DNA from 2 places in the Streptomyces sp. 147326 genome. Region 2 is predicted to be linked to the other one. Evidence: riboswitches for the same ligand, from Rfam matches in the RefSeq annotation. Region 2 holds a riboswitch; the other holds the start of a gene.

Region 1 (6,947 bases), 3.9 Mb from region 2:
GGCGACGCCGGGCGCCGCTCCGGAAGCCGCTCCGGAAGCCACTCCGGGCGAAGGCAGCGGCAAGCACCGCGGCGCGCCCGCGGCCGAGGCCCCGGTCCCGTCTGACGCCGCGTCGAAGCCCACGTACACGGTCCGGGAGGGCGACAGCCTGGCGACCATCGCGGTTGCCAAGGGAGTCAAGGGCGGCTGGAACGGGCTCTACGAGGCCAACGAGCAGGTCATCGGCGAGGACGCCAACCTGATCAAGCCCGGCCAGAACCTGGATCTAAGCACGTAATAGGGACACTTCAACCACCCGGAAAGACCTGATTGTCGGTTATCTGTAAGTGAGACATGCGTCTCTTCCGGTCAACTGGCGTGTCCCGCCTCGGGGCTTCCGCAAACCCCGCCCTCACCTGCGCAAACGCCCCTGCGGGGAGCGCAAGTAGGGGCCCCCTCTCCCCGATGTTCCTCGTTGAACATCGGGGAGAGACCTGTCTACCTTCTGAATCGCCCGCCACCGCGGGCTCCTTCGACCGCATCGCCGAATCCTGCCGGCGGACGGGGGGAACAGTCGTCGCGTCAAGCGCCGAAGGCAGGAGCGGGGGAACCAAGGTAGGTGCCGGGAGCGGCCGTTGAGAGACGGTCACGCCACCGGCTAGGGGTTAAGACGTGCGCTAGGTCGCACGGCCGGGCAACTCACTCGCCCGAACCCGACAGCTCACCTCGCAGGCGTCGGTGAGGAGAAACTCCATGCTGCTTTCCGGCAAGGGCAAGCACCGTCGCGGCTCCAAGGCCGTCCGCATCGTCACGCTCGCCGGTGTCGCCGGTGTGGCCGTCGCCGCCCCCCTGATGGCCGCGGGCACCGCCAGCGCCGCCACCGCGTCCGAGTGGGACAAGGTCGCCCAGTGCGAGTCCGGCGGCAACTGGTCCATCAACACGGGCAACGGCTACTACGGCGGACTGCAGTTCTCGTCCTCCACGTGGGCCGCGTACGGCGGCAAGTCGTACGCCGCGCAGGCCAACCAGGCCTCGAAGTCCCAGCAGATAGCCGTCGCCGAGAAGGTCCTCAAGGGTCAGGGCAAGGGCGCCTGGCCGAGCTGCGGCAAGGGCCTGTCGAACTCCTCCTACACCGGTGGCGGCACGGAGACCTCGACGCAGAACAAGCCGAAGGCCGACTCGAAGAAGACCGAGCAGAAGGTCGCCCCGAAGGTCGCGCCGAAGAAGGAGACCAAGCGCTCCGAGGCCCCGACCACCCGCTCCGAGCGCCCCGCCGCCCCGAAGACCGGCAACGGCTCGTACGAGGTCAAGGCGGGCGACACCCTGGGCACCATCGCCGAGGCCAACGGCGTCAAGGGCGGCTGGGAGAAGCTCTTCGAGCTGAACAAGGACATCGTCTCGGACGCCGACCTGATCTTCCCGGGTCAGAAGCTGAAGCTCAGCTGAACACTGCGGCAATAGCCGCAGGAGCGTGCGCAACGCACAGCATTCCCCCCGCCCGGCGCGTCTCCCCCCACGCGCCGGGCGGCGGCGTGCGTACCGGGTGACGGGCGATATCCAGAGACCTATGTCCCGGAAGAGGGGTATTCGGTCCCTTTTTCGTCCCAGGGGTCGGGCGGTCGGGCGGTCGAGTGCTCCGGGCCGGTTAGGCTCTAAGCGGCAGGGCCGTCCCACGGCCTGACACGCCACCGCACACCCAGCGTCACATCCCAGAAGGAGATGCTCGTGCCGTCCATCGACGTCGTCGTAGCCCGGGAAATCCTGGACTCCCGAGGCAACCCCACGGTCGAGGTCGAGGTGGGCCTCGACGATGGCAGCACCGGCCGTGCTGCAGTTCCGTCCGGCGCCTCCACCGGTGCATTCGAGGCCATCGAGCTCCGTGACGGTGACCCCAACCGTTACTTCGGCAAGGGTGTCGAGAAGGCCGTCCTCGCCGTCATCGAGCAGATCGGCCCGGAGCTCGTCGGCTACGACGCCACCGAGCAGCGCCTGATCGACCAGGCCATGTTCGACCTGGATGCCACCGACAACAAGGGCTCGCTCGGCGCCAACGCCATCCTCGGCGTCTCCCTCGCCGTCGCGCACGCCGCGTCCGAGGCCTCGGACCTTCCGCTCTTCCGTTACCTCGGCGGTCCGAACGCGCACCTGCTGCCCGTTCCGATGATGAACATCCTCAACGGTGGGTCGCACGCCGACTCCAACGTGGACATCCAGGAGTTCATGATCGCCCCCATCGGCGCGGAGTCCTTCTCCGAGGCGCTGCGCTGGGGTGCCGAGGTCTACCACACCCTCAAGAAGGTCCTGCACACCAAGGGCCTCTCCACCGGCCTGGGCGACGAGGGCGGCTTCGCGCCGAACCTGGAGTCCAACCGCGCCGCGCTCGACCTCATCGTCGAGGCCATCAAGCAGGCCGGCTACACCCCGGGCAAGGACATCGCGCTCGCGCTCGACGTCGCCGCGTCCGAGTTCTACAAGGACGGCAAGTACGAGTTCGAGGGCCAGTCCCGCTCGGCCTCCGAGATGACCGACTACTACGCCGAGCTCGTCGAGGCGTACCCGCTCGTCTCCATCGAGGACCCGCTGTTCGAGGACGACTGGGCCGGCTGGAAGACCATCACCGACCGCCTCGGCGCCAAGGTCCAGATCGTCGGCGACGACCTCTTCGTCACCAACCCCGAGCGTCTGGCCCGCGGTATCGAGGAGGGCTCCGCGAACGCCCTGCTCGTCAAGGTGAACCAGATCGGTTCGCTGACCGAGACCCTGGACGCCGTCGAGATGGCCCAGCGCAACGGCTTCAAGTGCATGATGTCCCACCGCTCCGGTGAGACCGAGGACGTCACCATCGCCGACCTCGCCGTCGCCGTGAACTGCGGTCAGATCAAGACCGGCGCCCCGGCCCGCTCGGACCGCGTCGCCAAGTACAACCAGCTGCTGCGCATCGAGGAGATCCTCGACGACGCCGCGGTGTACGCGGGCCGCAGCGCCTTCCCGCGCTTCAAGGGCTAATCACCCCCCTGAGGGGCTGGCCTCCGTACGTCCCCGCACTCGGTCCCGTACCGTGTGCGGGGACGTATTTGCGTAGTGCGTACACAGGGGAGGCGGACCAATGGCCGGGAACCGGGATCGGTTCTCCACCTTCTCCACCGCGACCAGGCTCAAGCAGCTCGGCGAGCGGACCGCCGCCCACGTGTACCGCTCGCAGTCGCGCCGGCAGGTCCGCCGCAGCCGGCTCACCGGCCGGGCCGCGCTCCTGGTGCTCGTCCTCTGTACCCTGGTCGTCGCCCTCGCGTATCCGATGCGCCAGTACGTGTCCCAGCGCACGGAGATCGCGGAGCAGCAGCGGGCGGCCGCCACCGCGCGGGACCGCCTGGAGCGGTTGCGCGACGAGAAGGCCCGTTGGCAGGACGACGCCTACGCGGAGCAGCAGGCGCGCAGGCACCTGCACTTCCTGCGCCCGGGGGAGATCGGCTACATCATGAGCGACCCCGGGGCCCAGCCCGCGGAACCGCACCGGACCGGCCAGGCCGGCTCCGACCGGCCCTGGTACTCGAACGTCTGGGACGGCGTCGACAAGGCCGACCGCCCCGGCGACTGAACCAGTTCCATCCGTCATAGAACCGAACGAAGAGACTTCCTCCAGGCATGCAGACGCCCCCGCCCCAGACCGACCGGACCGAGCCGACCGACGCGGACATCGAGGCGTTCGAGCAGCAGCTCGGCCGCCCGCCGCGCGGGCTGCGCGCCATCGCCCACCGCTGCCCCTGCGGGCAGCCGGACGTGGTGGAGACCGCCCCGCGGCTCCCCGACGGCACCCCCTTCCCGACGCTGTACTACCTGACGTGCCCGCGCGCGGCCTCCGCGATCGGCACGCTGGAGGCCAACGGCGTGATGAAGGAGATGCAGGCCCGGCTCGCCGAGGACCCGGAACTCGCCGCCGCCTACCAGGCCGCGCACGAGGACTACATCCGGCGCCGCGACGCCATCGAGGTGCTCCAGGGCTTCCCGAGCGCCGGCGGGATGCCGGACCGGGTGAAGTGCCTGCACGTACTGGTCGGCCACTCCCTGGCCGCCGGCCCGGGCGTGAACCCGTTCGGCGACGAGGCCCTGGCGATGCTGCCGGAGTGGTGGGCCAAGGGCGCGTGCGTCACGCCGTGCGGGGACAAGAAGGAGACGGACGCGTGACGCGGGTCGCGGCCGTCGACTGCGGTACGAATTCCATCCGGCTGCTCGTCGCGGACTGCGACCCGGCCACCGGTGAGCTGGCCGAGCTGGACCGGCGGATGACCATCGTCCGCCTCGGCCAGGGCGTGGACCGGACCGGGCGCCTCGCCCCGGAGGCGCTGGAGCGGACCTTCGCGGCCTGCCGCGAGTACGCGGCGGTCATCAAGGAACTCGGCGCGGAGCGGGTGCGCTTCGTGGCCACCTCCGCCTCCCGGGACGCCGAGAACCGCGACGAGTTCGTCCAGGGCGTCCTGGACATCCTGGGCGTCGAGCCCGAGGTGATCTCCGGCGACCAGGAGGCCGAGTTCTCCTTCACCGGCGCCACCAGGGAGCTCGTGGCGCACGATCACCTGGAGCGGCCGTTCCTGGTGGTGGACATCGGCGGCGGCTCGACCGAGTTCGTGGTCGGCGAGGACCACGTGCGCGCCGCCCGCTCGGTGGACGTGGGCTGCGTGCGGATGACGGAGCGTCACCTGGTGGTCGACGGGGTCGTGACCGACCCGCCCACCCCGGAACAGATCGCCGCCATACGGGCCGACATCGAGGCAGCCCTCGACCTGGCGGCCGAGACGGTCCCGCTGGCCGAGGCGCGCACCCTGGTGGGCCTGGCCGGCTCGGTGACCACGGTCGCCGGGATCGTCCTCGGCCTGCCGGAGTACATCTCCTCGGAGATCCACCACTCGCGGATCTCCTACGAGCAGGTCCGCGAGGTCGGCGAGCGGATGCTGACGGCGACGCACGCCGAGCGCGCGGCGATCCCCGTGATGCATCCGGGCCGGGTGGACGTGATCGGCGCCGGCGTGCTGGTGCTCCTGGCGATCATGGAGAGGGTGGGCGCCACCGAGGTCATCGTGTCCGAGCACGACATCCTCGACGGAATCGCTTGGTCCATCGCCTGAACGACCTTCGAACCAGGGGTTGAGGGGTCTTCGGACTCGTGATCCACATCAACTTCGTGAAGTTCTTCACAAGGAAAAGGGGCCTGCGGGGTCACTGGAAGGGCCGTTTGGGTCCCTCCGGAGGCCCTCGGGCCCTTTTCTGCGTGTGTTCGTGCGATCGGCGGACGCCGCGGGTTCCGTGTCGGAGGTACCGACGAACCCCTGTGGTCCAGTCCGGTTGAGGCCTTGGAGGCCAGTTCAGGACGGGTGAACAACGACTCCTGTTACACCGTGGTTCCCGTTGCGCGCCATGACGTCCGTCACGTGGGCGGCGGAGTGTAGCAGAGGCCCTCCCACTCCTTGTGAAGGGGCTCACGAGCGGCACCCCTTTGGGTGCTGGATACTCGTTGCATGAGCACCACGGAGCGTCCCAGGATCCTCGTTGTAGGAGGTGGGTACGTAGGCCTGTACGCAGCCAAGCGCATCATGAAGAAGATGCGTTACGGCGAGGCGACCGTCACGGTCGTCGACCCGCGCTCGTACATGACCTACCAGCCCTTCCTCCCTGAAGTGGCCGCAGGCAGTATCTCGCCTCGGCACGTCGTCGTCCCGCTGCGACGCGTGCTGCCCAAGGCAGAGGTTCTCACCGGCCGGGTCACCAGCATCGACCAGGACCGCAAGGTCGCCGTCGTCACGCCGCTGGTCGGCGAGGCGTACGAGCTGCCTTTCGACTACCTGGTGATCGCGCTCGGCGCCGTCTCCCGCACCTTCCCGATCCCCGGCCTCGCCGAACAGGGCATCGGTATGAAGGGCGTCGAAGAGGGCATCGGCCTGCGCAACCACGTCCTCGAGCAGCTCGACAAGGCCGAGTCCACGACGGACGAGAACGTCCGCCGCAAGGCCCTCACCTTCGTCTTCGTCGGCGGCGGCTTCGCCGGTGCGGAGACCATCGGCGAGGTCGAGGACATGGCCCGCGACGCCGCGAAGTACTACTCCACGATCAAGCGCGAGGACATGCGCTTCATCCTGGTCGACGCGGCCGACAAGATCCTTCCCGAGGTCGGGCCCAAGCTCGGCACCTGGGGCAAGGAGCACCTCGAGTCCCGCGGCATCGAGATCTACCTCAACACCTCCATGGACTCCTGCGTGGACGGCCACGTGGTGCTGAAGAACGGCCTCGAGGTCGACTCCCACACCATCGTCTGGACCGCCGGCGTCAAGCCGAACCCGGTGCTGGCCCGCTACGGCCTGCCGCTGGGCCCCCGCGGCCACGTGGACGCCCAGCCGACCCTCCAGGTCACCGGCACGGACTACATCTGGACCGCGGGCGACAACGCCCAGGTTCCGGACGTCGCCGCCCGCAAGGCCGGCGTCGAGAACGCCTGGTGCCCGCCGAACGCCCAGCACGCGCTGCGCCAGGCCAAGGTCCTCGGCGACAACGTCATCTCGGGCATGCGGGGCTTCCCGCAGGCCGAGTACTCGCACTCCAACAAGGGTGCGGTGGCGGGCCTCGGCCTCCACAAGGGCGTCGCGATGATCGTCATGGGCAAGATGAAGATCAAGCTCAAGGGCCGGCTCGCCTGGTACATGCACCGTGGCTACCACGGCATGGCCATGCCGACCTGGAACCGCAAGATCCGCGTCTTCGCCGACTGGACCCTCGGCATGTTCCTCAAGCGCGAGGTCGTCTCGCTGGGTGCTCTCGAGACCCCGCGCGAGGAGTTCTACGAGGCCGCCAAGCCCGCCCCGGCTCCGGCCGCCACGGCCCAGAAGGCCAAGGCTTCCTGACCCGGCGCCAGCCGGCAGGACCCTGAGCAGTACCTGCACGTCCCCGAAGGGGCCGCCCGCCATCCGTGGTGCGGGCGGCCC
Region 2 (6,947 bases):
CGGGCGGCAACCGGCGGCGCTGGCGGCTCAATCACTCGCCGCTCTTCCTGGACTTCCTGGAAGGGAAAGCCGATTTCCCCTGCACGGCCTGGGCCATTCCGAATTACTCCCTCTTCGGCTGGCAGCGCCCCTGCTATCTGATGAGCGACGGCTACGTACCGACGTACCGGGAGCTGATCAACGACACCGACTGGAGCAAGTACGGCCGCGGAAAGGACCCGCGCTGCGCGAACTGCATGGCGCACTGCGGCTACGAGCCCACCGCCGTCCTCGCCACCATGGGCTCCCTCAAGGAATCCCTGCGAGCGGCCCGGGAGACGATCGGCGGCAACCGGGACGCGTCGGCATGACCCCGGCGGAGGAAGGAGCGGGCGCCCGGGGCAAGGGCTTCGACCTCGGCGCCCTGCTCGCCGCGCGCGGAGGGGAGCGGTACGAGCTGCACGCCCGGCACCTCAACCACCAACTGCCCCGGATGCTGCACACCATCGGCTTCGACAAGGTCTACGAGCGGGCCGAGGGCGCCCATTTCTGGGACGCCGAGGGCAACGACTACCTGGACATGCTGGCCGGCTTCGGGGTGATGGGCCTGGGCCGCCACCACCCGGTCGTCCGCCGGGCCCTGCACGACGTCCTGGACGCGCAGCTCGCCGACCTCACCCGCTTCGACTGCCAGCCGCTGCCGGGGCTGCTGGCCGAGAAGCTGCTCTCGTACAGTCCGCACCTGGACCGGGTCTTCTTCGGCAACAGCGGCACCGAGGCGGTGGAGACGGCCCTGAAGTTCGCCCGGTTCGCCACCGGGCGGCCCAGGATCCTCTACTGCGACCACGCCTTCCACGGCCTGACCACGGGCTCGTTGTCGGTGAACGGGGAGGGCGGGTTCCGCGACGGCTTCGCCCCCCTGCTCCCGGACACGAAGATCGCCCTGGGTGACCTGGGAGCCCTGGAGCGGGAGCTCCGCAAGGGCGACGTCGCCGCCTTCGTCGTGGAGCCGATCCAGGGCAAGGGGGTACTGGAGGCCCCGCCCGGGTTCCTGCTCGCCGCGCAGGAACTGCTGCACCGGCACAAGGCGCTGCTGATCGCGGACGAGGTGCAGACCGGCCTCGGACGTACCGGGGACTTCTACGCGTACCAGCACGAGCCGGGCGTGGAACCGGACCTGGTGTGCGTGGCCAAGGCGCTGTCGGGCGGCTACGTGCCGGTCGGCGCGACCCTGGGCAAGGACTGGATCTTCAAGAAGGTCTACTCGTCCATGGACCGGGTGCTCGTCCACTCCGCGAGCTTCGGGTCCAACGCGCAGGCGATGGCGGCCGGGCTGGCGGTGCTGTCGGTCATGGAGGACGAGGAGCTCGTCGCGCACGCCCGGGCCACGGGTGACCTGCTGCGCGGGCGGCTCGCGGCCATGGTGGACGAGTACGAGCTGCTGCACGAGGTGCGGGGGCGCGGGCTGATGATCGGCATCGAGTTCGGCCGGCCGTCCTCGCTGGGGCTGCGCAGCCGGTGGACGATGCTGCAGGCGGCCCGCAAGGGGCTCTTCGCCCAGATGGTCGTGGTGCCGCTGCTCCAGAAGCACCGGATCCTCACCCAGGTCTCCGGGGACCACCTGGAGGTCATCAAGCTCATCCCGCCGCTGGTCGTGGACGAGCGGGACGTCGACCGGTTCGTCGGCGCCTTCCGCGCGGTCATGGACGAGGCGCACGGCGGGTCCGGGCTGATGTGGGACTTCGGCAGGACGCTGGTGAAGCAGGCCGTCGCCCAGCGCTGACGGCCCGCTCCGGGCGGTCTACTCCAGCAGTTGGTCGCGCAGCCGGCCGAGGGTCTCGGGCTTCAGCCCGAGGCCCTCCGCCAGGTAGGGGTCCACCCCGCCCCAGGTCTCGTCGATGGTCTCGAACGCGGCGACCAGGTACTCGGCACGGGCGTCGAAGAGCGGCGCGAGGAGCTCCATCACCTCGGGGGAGCGGGCCTCGTCGGACGCGCCGCTGCGGCGCACCCGGTAGCGGCGGTGCGGGGCGTTTGACTCCAGGTAGTCCGCCACGATCGCCTCGCGCCCGACGCCCAGCGCGAGCAGGGTCACGGCGATCGACAGGCCGGCCCGGTCCTTGCCGGCCGCGCAGTGCAGGAGGGCGGGGACGCTGTCCTCGGCGAGCGCGTGCACGACCCGGCTGTGCTCGGCGGTGCGCTGCTCGATGATCCTGCGGTACGAGTTCGTCATCCGGGCCGCGGCCTTGCCGTCGCCCAGGATCGCGCGCAGCTGCCCGAGGTCGCCGTCGCGCACCAGCCGCCAGAACTCCCGGCCGTCGGCCGGATCCGAGAGCGGGATGTTCACGTTCCGTACGCCGGGCAGTTCCACGTCCGGCCCCTCCAGCGCGTGGTCGGCGCCGTTGCGGAAGTCGAAGACGGTGTGGAGGCCGAGCGAGGCGAGGAACTCTGCATCGGTTTCGGTGGCATGTGCGAGATGTCCGCTTCGGAAGAGTCGTCCCGTCCTGACCCTTCGTCCATCAGAAGTCGGCAATCCGCCCACATCACGGAAATTGCGCACTCCGGTCAGCTCCGGCTCCTGTATCTGCTGGGTCACGTGAGCTCCTCCGCTTTCTGGTGAGACATCTGTCCGAATTGAGCTGGTTGGCGCCAACTTGCCATATCCGGAGGCGAGATCGGGCACGTCCCCGTGAGCCAGATCATACGGTGACCGTGAGTGCCTGATCGCGAATGCCGAATGGCCCCGTCAGGGGGGTTGTTGACGGCGGGTAATGGACGGAGGGTGACCGGAATTTCGCCGATTCCCCATCCCTGTGATTCCGTCAGGAAATTCGTGGCTTGTTCCCTGCTGGCGCAAGGGATTACCTTCGCGATCGATCCGGGTGGATCGCCGAATCCTGCCGCCGCCCGGAAACCGCACCCGACCATTCGTGCGGCAGGAGCGGGGGAACCAGGTAAGCCGCTGTTCCGGAGATCTTTTCGCCGGGACGGCTCGGGGTGAAGACGTACATGTGCCGTTCATGTACGTCCGGACATCTCCAGTCCGAACCCGACAGCTCACCTCGCAGGCGCCGGAGAGGAATTCGCCATGCCTGCAAAGGGTAAGCACCGCCGACCCAAGTCCCTTTCGATATCGCGCGGTTTCGCCGTCGCAGGCACCGGCGGCGCGGCCCTCGCGCTGCCGCTGATCGGCGCGGCCGGCGCCCACGCGGGCGGCTCGCCGGCCGCCGCGACCGCGGTGGCCCCCGCGGTGGCCCCGCAGCTCCCCGTAGCACTGCAGGCCGCGCCCGCCGCCGCCGTGCAGAGCGCGCCGAGCGTCTACACGGTCGTGCCGGGCGACTACCTCTCCAAGATCGCCGCCGAGCGGCACCTGTCCGGCGGCTGGGAACAGCTGTACGCCGACAACCGCGAGGCGGTCGGCGCCAACCCGTCGCTGATCCACCCCGGCCTGAAGCTGAACCTCGGCGGTGCGGCCGAGGCGGCTCCGGTGGAATCCGCTCCCGAGGCCGCTCCCGAGGCCGAGGCCGCTCCGCAGTCCGCCCCCGAGGCGGCGCCGAAGGCGGCTCCCAAGGCGGCTCCCAAGGCGGCCCCGAAGCCGGCCGCGAAGGCCCCCGCGCGGCCGGACCCCGCCGCCGAGGCTCCCGCCGGGCAGCAGTCGGCCTCCGGCTTCGTCGCCCCGCTCGGCGGCGGCATCTCCACCCAGTACAAGGTCGCGGGCAGCATGTGGTCCTCCGGTTACCACACCGGCGTCGACTTCATCGCGAGCTCCGGTACCACCGTCAAGGCCGTCGGCGCGGGCACCGTGGTCTCCGCCGGCTGGAGCGGTGCGTACGGCAACGAGGTCGTCATCCGGCACGCGGACGGCAAGTACTCCCAGTACGCCCACCTGTCCCAGTTGTCCGTCTCCTCCGGCCAGAGCGTCACCGCCGGCCAGACCCTCGGCCTCTCCGGCTCCACGGGCAACTCCACCGGCCCGCACCTCCACTTCGAGATCCGCACGGGCCCCTCGTACGGCTCCGACATCGACCCGCTGGCCTACCTCCGCTCCAAGGGCGTGAGCATCTGACGGCACCCGCCGTCGGAGCACGGACACGCGTGAGGCCGGGACCCGAGGGGGGTCCCGGCCTCATGTGTACTTATTCCTTATCCCCCACGTGGTAGAGATCACGGTCCGTCAACCCCTCATTACGTTGGCGTAGGTTGGTTACGGGAGTGAAGGATGGTGTCCCGTGGCAGCGACGACGACCAAACTCAAGACCATCGGCTCGTACGCGGCGATCGGGGACAGCTTCACCGAAGGCGTGGGGGACCCGGGACCCGGGGATTCGCATCTCGGCTGGGCGGACCGGCTCGCCGTACTCCTGGCCGATCAGCGCGACGAGCACGACTTCCGTTATGCGAATCTGGCGGTGCGCGGGAAGCTCCTCGACCAGATCGTGGCCGACCAGCTTCCGAGAGCCAAGGCCCTCGCACCGGACCTGGTCAGCTTCTGCGCGGGCGGCAACGACATCATCCGGCCCGGCAGCGACCCGGACCACGTGGCGGAACGGTTCGAGGCGGCCGTGGCCGACCTCGCCGGCGCGGTCGGCCAGGTCATGATCACGACCGGCTTCGACACCCGGGGCGTGCCGGTCCTCAAGCACCTCCGGGGCAAGGTGGCGACGTACAGCGCGCACGTGCGCGCCATCGCCGACCGCTACGACTGCCCGGTGCTCGACCTCTGGTCGCTGAAATCCGTACAGGACCGGCGGGCGTGGGACATGGACCGGCTGCACCTCTCGCCCGAGGGGCACACGCGGGTCGCGCTGCGGGCGGCGCAGGTGCTCGGGCTGGACGTGCCGACCGATCCCGACCAGCCGTGGCCGCCGCAGCGGCCGCGCGGCTCGGTGGACGTGACCCGCGACAACATCCAGTGGGCCCGCGACCACCTCGTGCCGTGGATCGGCCGGCGGCTGCGCGGGGAGTCCTCCGGGGACCACGTCGAGGCGAAGCGGCCCGACCTGCTGCCGCTGTAGACGGAAGGGGACGGGGCGGTAAGCGGAATCCTTCGGGGCCGGTGTGCGTTGGGATGGTCGTAGAGAGACGACCACCCCTTATTCCATCCTCCCTGGAGGCGCTTTGACCGGCTCCCGTCCCCTGCGTCCCCGGCTGCGCGCCCTGCGGCCCGAAGCCTTCGGCGCGGACCCGTCCGGTGCCCGGCTGGACCGCATCCGCCGCTCGCCGAACTTCGCCGACGGCGTCTTCCAGAACCCGGTCGGGGCCCGGAACAGGCCCTCGGGGTCGATGGCGGAGTTCGCCAAGATCTACTTCCACCGGGAGCAGCGGGTACGGCGCAGTCCGGCCGCGCCCATTCCCGTGTACCCGACGACCCTCGCGGAGCTGGCGAAGCCGCCCGTGAGCGGTCTGCGGCTGACCTGGATGGGCCACTCCAGCGTGCTCGCGGAGATCGACGGCCGCCGCGTGCTGTTCGACCCGGTGTGGGGCGATCGCTGCTCCCCCTTTCCCTTCGCCGGCCCCAAGCGGCTGCACCCGGTGCCGGTCCCGCTGGCCTCGCTGGGCGAGGTCGACGTCGTGGTGATCTCGCACGACCACTACGACCACCTCGACCTGCCCACCATCAAGGCCCTGGCCGGTACGGACACGGTCTTCGCCGTCCCGCTGGGCGTGGGCGCGCACCTGGAGCGCTGGGGCGTGTCCGCCGACCGGCTGCGCGAGCTGGACTGGAACGAGAGCACCAAGATCGCCGGGCTCTCGCTGACGGCCACCCCCGCCCGGCACTTCTGCGGACGCGGCCTGCGCAATCAGCAGCACACCCTGTGGGCCTCCTGGGTCGTCGCGGGCGACGAGCACCGGATCTACCACAGCGGGGACACCGGGTACTTCCCCGGCTTCCACGAGATCGGCGCCGAGCACGGGCCCTTCGACGCCACGATGATCCAGATCGGGGCGTACTCGGAATACTGGCCCGACATCCACATGACCCCCGAGGAAGGCATGCGCGCCCACCTCGACCTGCAGGGCGGCACCGCGCACGGCACGATGCTGCCGATCCACTGGGGCACCTTCAACCTGGCCCTGCACCCGTGGGACGAGCCGGGCGAGGGCACGCTGTCCGCCGCCGAGGGCGCCGGCGCGGCCATCGCGCTGCCGATCCCGGGCCAGCCGTTCGAGCCGGGGTCCAGCGAGGCTCCGGCCAAACCCTGGTGGCGGCCGTTCGTCGCGGGCGGCGCGGCCATCGCCCCGGCCGTGACCCCGGGCCCCGTCACCGCGGAGCGGCCGGAGGCCGTGATCCGCGAGGAACCCGAGGCCGTCGGGTCCTGACGTACCGCCGCCCGCCGCGGGCCCGGGGCGGACGGCGGCGCCACCCCGGGGGGCGAGGGCGCGAGGCGGGCGGCTGTCCCCGCCCGGGAGCGCCCGGCGCATTCGGGCTGCTGTGCGAGCGCTCCACCGGGAGCGGGAAGCACCCCCTCGAAGTTCCCCAACTGGCGTTCCGGGGTGGGACGACGGGGTCTAGCGTGGGTATCCGGTGATCAACACCGGGCCCCGGGAACGCTGGGGGCCGGGCCCCACGTACCGAGGACGCCGATGTCCGGACCCCGCGCCGCCCGCCACGCCCCGTCGAGACACGCCGTCACCGGTCCCGGCCGGCAGATGCGCCCCCAGCTGGTGCGCGCGGCCGTCCTGCCCACGCTCGCCGCCGCGCTCAGCGGCGCCGCCGCGGTGATCTTCACCCTCCAGCTCGGAGGGGGCGCGGGCGACCGCGACGCCCGGCTGTGGCCGGTGCTCGCCGGCTGCGCCCTGCTCGTGGTCGGCGCCCTCGCCGCGGCCCTGCTCGGGGCCCAGCGCGCCGCCAAGGCCGTACGGGACCGGTGCGAGGCGCTGCGCCGCTCCAGCGTGCGCGGCCGCCAGGAGCTGCGCACCGCCGCCGACCGGCTGGAGAGGGGCGAGACCCCGCCCCGCCCGGTGCGGGG

The links. Region 2 has a riboswitch for cyclic di-AMP ahead of RIU97_RS06965 (LysM peptidoglycan-binding domain-containing M23 family metallopeptidase). Riboswitches for the same ligand answer to the same signal wherever they lie in the genome.
Region 1: it holds a riboswitch for cyclic di-AMP, as region 2 does, so the genes downstream of both, RIU97_RS24655 (transglycosylase family protein) here and RIU97_RS06965 (LysM peptidoglycan-binding domain-containing M23 family metallopeptidase) in region 2, are expected to answer to the same signal.

What each region holds. Positions count from the first base shown of each region.
Region 1 is NZ_CP134201.1:5,373,997-5,380,943, forward strand. It holds gene RIU97_RS24650 (transglycosylase family protein) at 1-277, shown strand, start outside; cyclic di-AMP (ydaO/yuaA leader) riboswitch at 557-729, shown strand; gene RIU97_RS24655 (transglycosylase family protein) at 733-1,425, shown strand; gene eno (phosphopyruvate hydratase) at 1,699-2,985, shown strand; gene RIU97_RS24665 (septum formation initiator family protein) at 3,086-3,574, shown strand; gene RIU97_RS24670 (DUF501 domain-containing protein) at 3,622-4,161, shown strand; gene RIU97_RS24675 (exopolyphosphatase) at 4,158-5,099, shown strand; gene RIU97_RS24680 (NAD(P)/FAD-dependent oxidoreductase) at 5,490-6,866, shown strand.
Region 2 is NZ_CP134201.1:1,520,755-1,527,701, reverse strand. It holds gene hpnH (adenosyl-hopene transferase HpnH) at 1-350, shown strand, start outside; gene RIU97_RS06975 (aspartate aminotransferase family protein) at 347-1,762, shown strand; gene RIU97_RS06970 (tyrosine-protein phosphatase) at 1,781-2,572, opposite strand; cyclic di-AMP (ydaO/yuaA leader) riboswitch at 2,855-3,060, shown strand; gene RIU97_RS06965 (LysM peptidoglycan-binding domain-containing M23 family metallopeptidase) at 3,065-4,042, shown strand; gene RIU97_RS06960 (SGNH/GDSL hydrolase family protein) at 4,206-4,991, shown strand; gene RIU97_RS06955 (MBL fold metallo-hydrolase) at 5,095-6,297, shown strand; gene RIU97_RS06950 (ATP-binding protein) at 6,562-6,947, shown strand, end outside.